Linked DNA regions of Alicycliphilus denitrificans K601. The protein of the gene in region 3 interacts with the protein of the main gene of each other region in a pairwise test. Links are inferred from orthologs where the notes say so. Each region holds a gene or a part of one and is shown on either strand. Other genes may lie near its edges. The genes, in order: glnL, ALIDE2_RS14555 and ALIDE2_RS15565.

The links.
Region 1: the proteins of ALIDE2_RS15565 (region 3) and glnL interact in binary tests that used the Escherichia coli proteins (3 or more experiments, as listed by UniProt). The link is inferred for Alicycliphilus denitrificans K601 from one-to-one orthologs.
Region 2: the proteins of ALIDE2_RS15565 (region 3) and ALIDE2_RS14555 interact in binary tests that used the Escherichia coli proteins (3 or more experiments, as listed by UniProt). The link is inferred for Alicycliphilus denitrificans K601 from one-to-one orthologs.

What each region holds. Positions count from the first base shown.
Region 1 is NC_015422.1:1,512,602-1,516,622, forward strand. What follows is about bases 1-2,977. They hold glnL (nitrogen regulation protein NR(II)), read left to right. Parts: upstream 1-942; coding sequence 943-2,013; downstream 2,014-2,977. Other genes in these bases: glnA (type I glutamate--ammonia ligase), read left to right, coding at 1-256; ALIDE2_RS07160 (hypothetical protein), read left to right, coding at 430-918; ntrC (nitrogen regulation protein NR(I)), read left to right, coding at 2,055-2,977. Also shown: more of ntrC, read left to right, coding at 2,978-3,494; xth (exodeoxyribonuclease III), read right to left, coding at 3,819-4,021.
Region 2 is NC_015422.1:3,060,400-3,064,655, reverse strand. The notes cover bases 736-3,947. They hold ALIDE2_RS14555 ([protein-PII] uridylyltransferase), read right to left. Parts: upstream 3,561-3,947; coding sequence 936-3,560; downstream 736-935. Other genes in these bases: map (type I methionyl aminopeptidase), read right to left, coding at 3,608-3,947; ALIDE2_RS14560 (nucleobase:cation symporter-2 family protein), read left to right, coding at 736-926. In the rest of the region: more of ALIDE2_RS14560, read left to right, coding at 1-735; more of map, read right to left, coding at 3,948-4,256.
Region 3 is NC_015422.1:3,278,621-3,282,380, reverse strand. Bases 580-3,295 are described here. They hold ALIDE2_RS15565 (P-II family nitrogen regulator), read left to right. Parts: upstream 580-1,626; coding sequence 1,627-1,965; downstream 1,966-3,295. Other genes in these bases: ALIDE2_RS15550 (RDD family protein), read right to left, coding at 3,022-3,295; ALIDE2_RS15555 (diacylglycerol kinase), read right to left, coding at 2,561-2,959; ALIDE2_RS15560 (LOG family protein), read right to left, coding at 1,975-2,568; ALIDE2_RS15570 (NAD+ synthase), read left to right, coding at 580-1,576. Outside these bases: more of ALIDE2_RS15570, read left to right, coding at 1-579; more of ALIDE2_RS15550, read right to left, coding at 3,296-3,594; ALIDE2_RS15545 (DUF3106 domain-containing protein), read right to left, coding at 3,622-3,760. UniProt on the Escherichia coli protein: P-II indirectly controls the transcription of the glutamine synthetase gene (glnA). P-II prevents NR-II-catalyzed conversion of NR-I to NR-I-phosphate, the transcriptional activator of GlnA. When P-II is uridylylated to P-II-UMP, these events are reversed.

The DNA.
Region 1 (4,021 bases), 1.8 Mb from region 3 along the record:
CAAGATCCACCCGGGCGAGGCCGCCACCAAGGACCTGTACCACCTGCCGCCCGAGGAGGACAAGCTGGTGCCCACCGTGTGCCACAGCCTGGACCAGGCGCTGGAGGCGCTGGACAAGGACCGCGGCTTCCTGACCAAGGGCGGCGTGTTCTCCGACAACATGCTGGACGCCTACATCGAGCTCAAGATGGGCGAAGTGCAGCGTTTCCGCATGGCGCCGCATCCCGTCGAGTACGACATGTACTACTCGCTGTGAGCGGCGCAGGGGGGCGCTTCGGCCTCCCGGCGGTGTGCCAGGGGCGGCCGCGGCCGCCCCTTTTGCATGGTGGCCCGCGTGGGCGAATCGGGCGCCGCAATTGGCGGTCCGGGGGGATTGGGGGATACTCAGCGCCGCCGTGCATGCGCCGCGCATGTCATGTGAGGAGTTCGATGAAACACAGCCTGTTCGCCCTGACCGTCATTGCCGCCATGCTGCAGCCCGCCTGGGCGCAGGACCGCATCTACCGCTGCGGCAACGAGTACACCAACAACGCCGCCCAGGCCAAGGAGCGCGGCTGCAAGCTCGTCGAAGGCGGCAACGTGACGGTGCTGCAGGCCCCGCGGCCGGCCGCGGCGGCGCCAAGCGGCGGGGCCGGCGCCGGCAGCCCGCCGGCGAATGCGCCGCGCGTGGATGCGGCCGACCAGCGCGCACGCGACGCCGATGCGCGCGCCATCCTCGAGGCCGAGTTGCGTAAGGCCGAGGCGCGCCTGGCCGAGCTGCGCAAGGAATACAACGACGGCTATCCCCAGCGATCGGCCCTGGAGATGCGCAACCCGCAGGGCTACATCGAGCGCACGGCCGAGCTCAAGTCCGCCGTGAGCCGCGCCGAGGCCGACGTGGCCGGCATCAAGCGCGAACTCGCGCGCTTGAACAAGTAAGCGCGGGCAAGGCAAGGGGACACCATCATTTCGGCACCCCGGCCCGCGGAGCGCTACCAGGCGCTGGACCTCATCTCCACGCTGGTGGCCGTGCTGCACCCCGATGGTGCAGTGGTGTTCGTCAACGCCGCGCTGGAGGACGCCCTGGGCCTGTCGCGCCGCATGCTGGAGGGCACGGACTTCGGCGCGCTGCTGACCGACCCGGCCATCCTGCGCAAGGCGCTGGCGGGCGCGCGCGGGCGCGACTTCGCGGCGCTGCGCTTCGAGGCCGCGCTGCGCCGTCCGCCGCAGGAGCCGCTGCCCGTGCACGCCAACGTGGCGCGGGCCGAGCCCGGCAGCGAGGTGATCGTGGAGCTGTGGCCGCTGGAGGCCCAGGCGCGCCAGGACCGCGAGGAGCGCCTGCGCGAGCAGGCCCAGGCGCACAAGGAGCTGATCCGCAACCTGGCGCACGAGATCAAGAACCCGCTGGGCGGCATACGCGGCGCGGCGCAGCTGTTGCAGATGGAGCTGCCTGGCCCCGAGCTTGCCGAATACACCCAGGTCATCATCCACGAGGCCGACCGCCTGCAGGGCCTGGTGGACCGTCTGCTGGCGCCGCACCGCCACCCGCACCAGGTGGGCGACGTGAACATCCACGAAGTCTGCGAGCGCGTGCGCTCCCTGGTGCTGGCCGAATACCCCCAGGGTCTGGCCGTGCTGCGCGACTATGACACCTCCATCCCCGAGTTCCGCGGCGACCGCGCGCAGCTCCTGCAGGCGCTGCTCAACATCGTGCAGAACGCCGCTCAGGCGCTCGCCGAGCGCATCGCCGCCGGCGACGCACAGATCACCCTGCGCACGCGCGTGGCCCGGCAGGTCACGTTCGGGCGCCAGCGCTACCGCCTGGCATTGGAATTGCATGTCATCGACAACGGGCCGGGCGTGCCCGAGGCCATCAGGGAGCGGATCTTTTATCCGCTGGTGACGGGCCGGGACGGTGGATCGGGGCTAGGCCTGACGCTGGCGCAAACCTTCGTGCAGCGGCACCAGGGCCTGATCGACTGCGACAGCGAACCGGGCCGCACGGACTTTCGCATCCTCATCCCGCTGCCCTGATCCCGGCCATGCAAGACCTACGGGAAAGGGAGCACCAATACATGAAGCCGATCTGGATAGTGGACGACGACCCCTCGATTCGCTTCGTCCTGGAGAGGGCGCTGGCGCGCGAGGGCCTGCCCACGCGCAGCTTCACGCAGGCGCGCGAGGTGCTGGACGCGCTGGCCGGCGTGGCCGCGGGCGGCGCGGCGCAGCAGGGGCCGCAGGTGCTGGTGAGCGACATACGCATGCCCGGCGACTCGGGCCTGCAGCTGCTGGAACAGGTGCGCGCGCAGCTGCCGGGCCTGCCGGTCATCGTCATGACAGCCTATTCCGACCTGGACAGCGCCGTGTCCGCCTTCCAGGGCGGCGCGTTCGAATACCTGCCCAAGCCCTTCGACGTGCCCAAGGCCGTGGAGCTGATTCGCCGCGCCGTGGAGGAAAGCGAGCGCGAGCAGGTGGCCGAGCAGCAGCAGGCCGACGCGCCCGAGATGTTGGGCCAGGCGCCGGCCATGCAGGACGTGTTCCGCGCCATCGGGCGCCTGTCCCAGAGCGTGGTCACGGTGCTGGTCACAGGCGAATCGGGCTCGGGCAAGGAACTGGTGGCGCGCGCGCTGCACAAGCACTCGCCCGTGGCCGGCGGGCCGTTCGTGGCCATCAACACCGCCGCCATCCCGAAGGACCTGCTGGAGAGCGAGCTGTTCGGCCACGAGCGCGGCGCCTTCACCGGCGCGCAGACGCAGCGGCGCGGGCGGTTCGAGCAGGCCGAGGGCGGCACGCTGTTCCTTGACGAGATCGGCGACATGCCCTTCGACCTGCAGACGCGCCTGCTGCGCGTGCTGTCCGACGGCCAGTTCTACCGCGTGGGCGGCCACGCCGCCGTCAAGTCCCATGTGCGCGTGATTGCCGCCACGCACCAGGACCTGGAGCAGCGCGTACGGGACGGCGCGTTCCGCGAGGACCTGTTCCACCGCCTCAACGTCATCCGCCTGCGCCTTCCTGCGCTGCGCGAGCGCCGCGAGGACGTGCCCATGCTCACGCGCCACTTTCTGCAGCGCAGCGCGCGCCAGCTGGGCGTGGAGCCCAAGCGCATCTCCGACGCGGCGCTGGAGACGCTCATGCGCTTCGCCTTCCCCGGCAACGTGCGCCAGCTCGAGAACATCTGCCACTGGCTCACCGTCATGGCGCCGGCCCAGGTGATCTCGGCGCGGGACCTGCCGCCCGAGGTGCTGCAGGCGGGCGCGCCCGTCCATGCGCCCGCGGCGGCGGCCGACGAGGGCTGGGAGCTGGCGCTGGAGCGCGAGGCGCAAAGGCTGCTGCAGGACGGCCGGCCCGAGGTGTGGGAAGCGCTGGCGCGCCGCTTCGAGTCGCGCCTGATCCGCACCGCCCTGCAGGCCACGCACGGTCGGCGCATGGAGGCCGCGCAGCGCCTGGGCATAGGCCGCAACACCATCACGCGCAAGATCCAGGAACTGGGGCTCGATGCGCCGGATGAGGTATGAAAAAGGCCAGGGCCTGTTCACCTCCAAAACGGGAGTGCGAAGGACGAATGCCGGGATGCAGTGCAAGGCGCGGTGCGCGCCAATAGCCGCAGCTATTGGCAAGCGCCGCAACGCCGCAATGCGCCCGGCATTCGTCCTTCCCTTCGGGTTGCCCCGCCGTGGGGGGCATCTGCTTTGTCGCGCGGCTTGCCAATAGCTACGGCTATTGGCCGCGCCACGCTTCGCGCATCTGCCCCCACGGCGAGGCAACGCATCTCCCGTTTTGGAGATGAACAGGCCCTAGCGCTTGATGGGAAAGCGCTGGCAGCTACTGAAAGAGTAGCTTTAGCCCAGCGTGGCGACCACCGGCGCGTGGTCGCTGGGCTGCGGGTTCTTGCGCGGCGCGCGGTCGATACGGCAGGCCGTCACGCCCGCGCGCAGCGCCTCGCTCACCAGGATGTGGTCTATGCGCAGGCCGCGGTTCTTCTGAAAGCCCAGCTGCCGGTAGTCCCACCACGAATAGCTCTTCTCGGGCTGCTCGAACATGC
Region 2 (4,256 bases), 220 kb from region 3 along the record:
CGCTGGTGACCGTGCTGGTGCTCTCCAAGCTGGGCAATGCCGCGATTTCGCGCCTGTCGATCCTGCTGTCCATTGTCATCGGCACGCTGGTGGCGGCCCTGCTGGGTAAGGCGGATTTCTCGCAGGTGGCGCAGGGCGCGTGGTTCGCCATTCCCGCGCCGCTGCACTTCGGCTGGCCGGTGTTCAACGCCGCGGCCATCCTGTCGATGTTCATCGTCATCCTGGTCATCCTGGTCGAGACTTCCGCCGACGTGCTGGCGGTGGGCGACATCGTGGGCACGCGCGTCGATTCGCGCCGCCTGGGCGACGGCCTGCGCGCCGACATGCTGTCGAGCATCGTCGCGCCGCTGTTCGGCTCGTTCACGCAAAGTGCCTTTGCGCAGAATGTGGGCCTGGTGGCCGTCACGGGCGTCAAGAGCCGCTTCGTCGTGGCCTACAGCGGCCTGATCCTGATTGCGCTGGGCGTGCTGCCCGTCATGGGCCGCGTGGTGGCCTGCGTGCCGCCGTCGGTGCTGGGCGGCGCCGGGCTGGTGCTGTTCGGCACGGTGGCGGCCAGCGGCATACGCACCCTGTCCAAGGTGGACTACCAGAACAACATGAACCTGATCGTGGTCGCCACCTCGGTGGGCGCGGGCCTGATTCCCGTCGTCGCGCCCAAGTTCTACGCGCAGTTCCCCGACTGGTTCGCGACCATTTTCCACTCCGGCATCAGCGCCACGGCCCTGGTCGCCATCGTGCTCAACCTGCTGTTCAACCACTTCAAGCGGGGCAACTCGGACCAGCAGTCGGTGTTCGTCGCGGCCTCCGACCGCACGCTGAGCGCGCATGTGCTGGCCAGCCTGTACGACGGCGACGTGGTGGTCGACGGCAAGCTCTACGACAAGAACGGCAGGCTGGTGCCCGTGGCGGGCGCGCACGCGCACTGACGCGCCGATCTACTGATCCGCCAGCGCCTGCAGCAGTTCGGTCTCGATGCGGATCTGCTGTGCGTTGCTCTGCAGCTCCGGGCCCTGCACCAGGAAGGTGTCCTCTACGCGCTCGCCCAGAGTGCTGACCTTGGCCAGCTGCACGTTCAGGCCATGGCGCGAGAGTACGCGCGCCACCATGTACAGCAGGCCGGCGCGGTCGCTGGCGGAGATGCTGATGAGCCAGCGCTGGGCCTGCTCGTCGGGGCGCAGCGTCACGCGCGGCGCGATGGGGAAGCTCTTGACGCGGCGCGACACGCGCCTGCGCGCGGGCTCGGGCAGCGCGCCCTGGTCCTCGATGGCGCGCTGCAGGTCGCTCTCGACCATGTGGATGAGCTCGCGGTAGGCGCCGGGCTGGCTGGAGGCCACGACCTGGAACGTGTCCAGCGCGTGGCCGTTGCGCGCCGTGTGCACGCGCGCGTCCAGGATGGAGAAGCCCGCCCGGTCGAAGTAGCCGCAGATGCGGGCGAACAGGTCGGCCCGGTCGGGCGCGTAGACCAGCACCTCCAGCCCCTCGCCGGCCAGGGACAGGCGGGCGCGCACGATGGCCCGCGTGCTGCCCACGTGGCGCGAGAGGTGGCGCGTGTGCCAGGCGATGTCGGGCGCCTCGTGGCGCATGAAGTAGCTCACGTCCAGCGTCCCCCACAGGCGCTTGTGCGCCTCGTGGGGCAGGGCGCTCAGGGCCAGCAGGATCAGCGCCTCGCGTTTGCGCGCCTCGATCTCGGCGGCGGCGTCGGGCGCGCGCCCGCCCAGCATGCGCAGCGTGGCGCGGTACAGGTCTTCGAGCAGCTTGCCCTTCCAGGCGTTCCAGACCTTCGGGGACGTGCCGCGGATGTCGGCCACGGTGAGCAGGTACAGGGCGGTGAGGTAGCGCTCGTTGCCCACGCGCCGCGCGAACGCCGCGATCACGCCGGGGTCGGACAGGTCCTGCTTCTGCGCCACCTGGCTCATGGTGAGGTGCTCGGCCACGAGGAATTCGATGAGCCGCGCGTCCTCGCGCTCCACGCCGTGCTGGCGGCAAAAGTGCCGAGCCTCCTGCGCGCCGATCTGCGAATGGTCGCCGCCGCGGCCCTTGCCGATGTCGTGGAACAGCGCCGCGACGTACAGGATCCAGGGCTTGTCCCAGCCCGCAGCCAGCTGCGAGCAGAACGGGTACTCGTGCGCATGTTCGGCCATGAAGAAGCGCCGCATGTTGCGCAGCACCATGAGGATGTGCTGGTCCACCGTGTAGACGTGGAACAGGTCGTGCTGCATCTGGCCCACGATGCGGCGGAACGGCCACAGGTAGCGCCCCAGCACCGAGGTCTGGTTCATGAGCCGCATGGCGTGCGTGATGCCGCGCGGCTGGCGCAGTATCTGCATGAACAGCGCGCGGTTGGCCGGGTCGTGGCGAAAGCGCCTGTCCATCACGGCGCGCGCGTTGTAGAGCGCGCGCAGCGTGCGCGCAGACAGGTCCTTCAGGCCCAGCGTGCTCTCATAGAGCAGGAAGGTCTCCAGGATGGCGTGCGGGTGCTTCTCGTACAGGTCGTCGCTGGCCACCTCGATGAGCCCGGCCTTCTCGAAGAAGCGCGGGTTGATGGGGCGCAGCTCGTGCGTGGAGGGGTTGAGCCGCTCTTCTATGCCCAGCAGCAGGATCTGGCTGAGCTGCGACACGGCCTTGGCGGCCCAGTAGTAGCGGCGCATCAGCGTTTCGCTGGCGCGCATGGCCAGCCCCCGGCCGTCCGGCGCGGTGGAGCGGTAGCCGAAGGCCTCGGCCACGGCGGTCTGCAGGTCGAACACCAGGCGGTCCTCGCGCCGCTCCGCGAGCACGTGCAGGCGCGCGCGGATGAGGAACAGCAGCGCCTCGTTGCGCTCGATCTGGCGCACCTCGAAGGGCGTGGCCAGGCCGCTGGCCTCCAGCTCGCGCCAGGTGCGGCCCAGCCCCGCCGCGCGGGCCGCCCACAGGATGATCTGCAGGTCGCGCAGGCCGCCGGGCGATTCCTTGCAGTTGGGCTCCAGCGCGTAGGGCGTGTCCTCGTACTTGGTGTGGCGCTGGCGCATCTCCAGCGTCTTGGCGACCAGGAAGGCGCGCGGGTCCATCTGCGCGTCGTAGCGCCGGCGGAAGTCCTCGAACAGCGCCGCGCTGCCGCACACCAGGCGCGATTCCAGCAGCGCGGTCTGCACCGTCACGTCGGCGGCGGACTCCGCCAGGCACTCGGCCGTGGTGCGCACGCTGGAGCCGATCTCCAGGCCCGCGTCCCAGCAGCTGCCGATGAAGGCCTCGATGGGCTTGCGCGCCTCGTCGGCGCACGCCTGCGTGCCGTCGGGCAGCAGCAGCAGCACGTCCACGTCGGAATGCGGGAACAGCTGGGCACGCCCGTAGCCGCCCACTGCCACCAGGGCCCAGCTCTGCGGCAGCTGCGCGTGCGTCCACAGCCGGCACAGCACCGTGTCGGCCAGCGCGGAAAGCCTGCGCAGCAGGCTGCGGATGCCGCGCGTGGAGGCGTCGGGCACGTGCAGCCTGGCCAGCAGGGCGGCCTTGTCCTGGCGGTAGCCGTCGCGCAGCGCGTGCAGAGAGGCGGAGTCGGAAGGGGGCAGAGGATGGCGTGATGACATGAGATGGACTTAGCAAGAACCGTGCGCGCCGGCTCCGTGCCAGGCCCTCAGGTGGTGGTGGCCTTCACGAACGGGGGCAGAGGGGGCGAGCCCGCCGACAGCGTGAGCACGTCGTAGCCCGTGGGCGTGACCAGCACCGTGTGCTCCCACTGGGCCGACAGGCTGCGGTCCTTGGTGATGATGGTCCAGCCGTCCTGGCCCAGTTCCTTGATGTCGCGCTTGCCCTGGTTGAGCATGGGCTCGATGGTGAAAGTCATGCCGGGCACCAGTTCCTGGCCGGTGCCGGGGCGGCCGTAGTGCAGCACCTGGGGGTCTTCGTGGAATTTCTGGCCTATGCCGTGGCCGCAGAACTCGCGCACCACCGACAGGCCGTGGCCCTCGGCGAACTTCTGGATGGCGTGGCCGATGTCGCCCAGGCGCGCGCCGGGCCTGACCTGCTGTATGCCCAGCCACATGGCCTCGTAGGTCAGGGCCGAGAGGCGCTTGGCGGCGATCGAGCATTCGCCGATCATGTACATACGGCTGTTGTCGCCGTACCAGCCGTCCTTGGTGATCACGGTGACGTCCACGTTGACGATGTCGCCCTTCTTGAGCGGCTTGTCGTTCGGTATGCCGTGGCACACCACGTGGTTGACCGAGGTGCACAGGTGGCCCGGGTAGGGCGGATAGCCCGGCGGCTGGTAGCCGATGGTGGCG
Region 3 (3,760 bases):
CCGCCAGTCTTATGCCGCCGGCGCGCGGCTGCTGCTCACGCCCGAACTGGCCATTTGCGGCTACGCGGCCGAGGACCTGTTCCTGCGCCCCGCCTTCCTGGCGGCCTGCGACGAGGCCGTGCAGGCCGTAGCGCGCGGGACGGCGGACCTCGCGGGCCTGGCCATCGTGCTGGGCCACCCCCGGGCAGCCGCGCCGGGCGCGCCGGCCTTCAGCTCCTGCCTGAACGCCGCCAGCGTGCTGCGCGCGGGCCGCGTCGAGCAGACCTACGCCAAGCGCGAGCTGCCCAACTACCAGGTGTTCGATGAACGCCGCTACTTCGTGGCGGGCGACGCGCCCTGCGTGTTCGAGGTAGAAGGCGTGCGCGTGGGCCTGCTGATCTGCGAGGACGCATGGTTCTCCGCCCCGGCGCGCGACGCGGCGGCGGCGGGCGCGCAGCTGCTGGCCGTAATCAACGCCTCGCCCTTCCACCTGGGCAAGGGCGCCGAGCGCGAGCAGACCATGCGCGAGCGCGTGGCCGAGACGGGCCTGCCGCTGGTCTACGCCCACCTGGTGGGCGGGCAGGACGAGGTGGTGTTCGAGGGACGCTCGTTCGCGCTGAACGCCGACGGCACGGTAGCGATGCGTGCGCCGGCTTTCGAGGAAAAACTGGTGTTTGCGCAGGTCCATCAAGCGCAAGCAGGTATCGAGATGGAAGCAGATGTGGCCCCTGAGCGCAGCTTGGAGGCCGACCTGTGGGACGCCCTGGTGCTGGGCGTGCGTGACTACGTGGGCAAGAACGGCTTCCCCGGCGCGCTGCTGGGGCTGTCGGGCGGTATCGACTCGGCCCTGGTGCTGGCCATCGCCGTGGACGCGCTGGGCGCGGACAAGGTGCGCACGGTGATGATGCCCTCGCCCTACACGGCCGATATCAGCTGGATCGACGCGCGCGACATGGCGGCACGCCTTGGCGTGCGCTACGACGAGATCGCCATCGCCCCGCAGTTCGAGGCTTTCAAGGCTGCGCTCGCGCCGCTGTTCGAGGGCCGCGCCGAGGACACCACCGAGGAGAACCTGCAGGCGCGCATCCGCGGCACGCTGCTGATGGCCTTGTCCAACAAGTTCGGCGCCGTGGTGCTCACCACCGGCAACAAGAGCGAGATGGCCACGGGCTACTGCACGCTCTACGGCGACATGGCCGGGGGCTTCGCCGTGATCAAGGACGTGGTGAAGACCCGCGTGTTCGACCTGGCACGCTGGCGCAACGCCAACGACCCGTACGGCACGGGCGCCAACCCCATTCCAGAGCGCATCATCATCCGCCCCCCGAGTGCCGAGCTGCGCCCGGACCAGAAAGACCAGGACAGCCTGCCGCCTTACGAGGTGCTCGATGCGATCCTGGCGCGCTATATGGAAAATGACGAGCCGGTGGAGGACATCGTGCGCGCCGGCTACGACCGGGCCGACGTGGAGCGCGTCACCCGCCTCATCAAGATCAACGAGTACAAGCGCCGCCAAGCCCCCGTGGGCGTGCGGGTCACGCGCCGCAGCTTCGGCAAGGACTGGCGCTACCCGATCACGAACAAATTCAGGGCCTGACGCCCCTCGGCCACGCCCCCCGCTTCACCCACATTCCAGGAGTCCACGCCATGCAAATGATCACCGCCGTCATCAAGCCTTTCAAACTGGAAGAGGTCCGCGAGGCGCTGGCCGAGTGCGGCGTGACGGGGCTGACGGTGACCGAGGTGAAGGGCTTCGGCCGCCAGAAAGGGCATACCGAGCTTTACCGCGGCGCCGAATACGTGGTGGATTTCTTGCCCAAGGTCAAGATCGAGGTGGTGGTGCGCACCGAGGACGTGGACCGCTGCGTGGATGCCATCGTGGCCGCGGCGCGCACGGGCAAGATCGGCGACGGCAAGATCTTCGTAACCGCCGTGGAGCGCGTGGTGCGCATACGCACGGGGGACCTGGACGACGCGGCCGTGTGACCGTATCGGTCAGATCACGTCGCGCAGGGGGATCGTGCTGGCGCTGAGGCCAGCGTCCTGCACCAGCGCGGCGAGCAGGGCCGCAGGCTCGATGCCCGTGCGGATCAGCCCCATCTGCCACTCGCTCATGAGGCCGCAGCGCTCGGAGTGCCGCAGGAAGTCCAGCAGGCCGCCGTAGTAGCCATTGGTATCGAGCAGGCCTACGGGCTTGTCGTGGTAGCCCAGCTGGCGCCAGGTCCAGACCTCGAACAGCTCCTCCAGCGTGCCTATGCCGCCGGGCAGTGCCAGGAAGGCGTCGCTGCGCTCGGCCATCATGGCCTTGCGTTCGTGCATGCTCGTGACGACGTGCAGCTCGTCGCACAGGTGGTTGGCCAGCTCTTTGTCCACCAGCGCCTGGGGAATGATGCCGACCACGCGCCCGCCCGCCAAGCGCGTGGCCTCGGCCACCGTGCCCATCAGGCCGCTGCGCCCGCCGCCATAGACCAGTTGCCCGCCATGCTGGCCGATCCAGCGGCCCACGGCCACGGCGGCCTCGGTGAACAAGGAGTTGTTGCCGGGACGCGAGCCCAGGTACACGCAGATGGAAAAGGCAGCATCAGCCATGGATAAACCTTTGGTAGAGCGCGGCGGCCCAGGTCGCGCCGCACAGCAGCAGGCTCAGCAGCACGGCGGCGCTACCCATGTCCTTGGCGCGCTTGGACAGTTCGTGCAGTTCGGGGCCGATGCGGTCGATGGCCGCCTCTATGCCCGAGTTGAGCAGTTCGGTGATCAGCACCAGCACCACAGTGCCGGCTAGCAGCGCGGTCTCCGTCCAGCCGTTGCCGAGCCAGAACGCCAGCGGCAGCAGCACGGCGGCCAGGCACAGCTCCTGGCGGAAGGCCTTCTCGCCCCAGCCCGCGCGCAGCCCCGCGACGGAGTAGCTCGTGGCATGCCACAGCCGGTTCAGGCCGGTGCGCTGCTTGTGCGGGTGGGGGCTGGCGGGCGGCAGGGACATGGGCGGTGGCGTCGGTGGGCGATGGGGCGGCCCCGGCACGACCGTGGCCGGGGCGCTGCCCGTCATTTGTTCTTGCGCGGGCGCGGCGGCAGCTCGTGATGCACCAGGCGGGTGCCCGCCAGCGCATCGTGCCAGAACTGGCGCTGCGGGTGGAGATAGCTGGCCAGGGCCCAGAAGATGACCCACAGGGTCAGCAGCAGGAGGGTCGCCAGCACGGGTATGCCTGCCGCGTACGCCGCCAGCGGCGGCAGGAACCACAGCCAGCTCAGCAGGTAGCGCAGCAGCGCACGCCACTGGCTGATGGCGCGGCCCTGGCTGTCCACCACGCGGATGTGCCAGGTCTTCATGGCCAAGGTATGCCCCCGGGACCAGAACCAGACGAAGTAGATGCCGAAGACGACGAACAGGAAGGCCTGCAGCGCATGGCGGTTGTCCAGCGCATGGCGGGTCTGCGTCAGCGTGCCGAACAGGTAGCCGGCGATGAACACCACGCCGAACATCAGCATGCCCTCGTACAGCCAGCAGGCCATGCGGCGGTACAGTGGGGGGGCCATGGTGCCCGCCGACGGGGCCGGCGGGGAGGGTGTCGCGGCGTTGGATGACTGGGTGGAGCCTGGCTGGCTGGGGGCGTGCATGCGGGAAGAGCGCGGGGTTCGGGAGCGCTATTGTGGCGGATGCAGTGGCGTCAGGTCGCGGACGGGCTCCTCCCGCGCATCGGGCACGGAGGCAGGCTGCAGGGGGGGCAGAGAGGCCGGCACGGCCGATGGCGTGGCGATGGGGGCCGTCTCTACCACCGCCGGC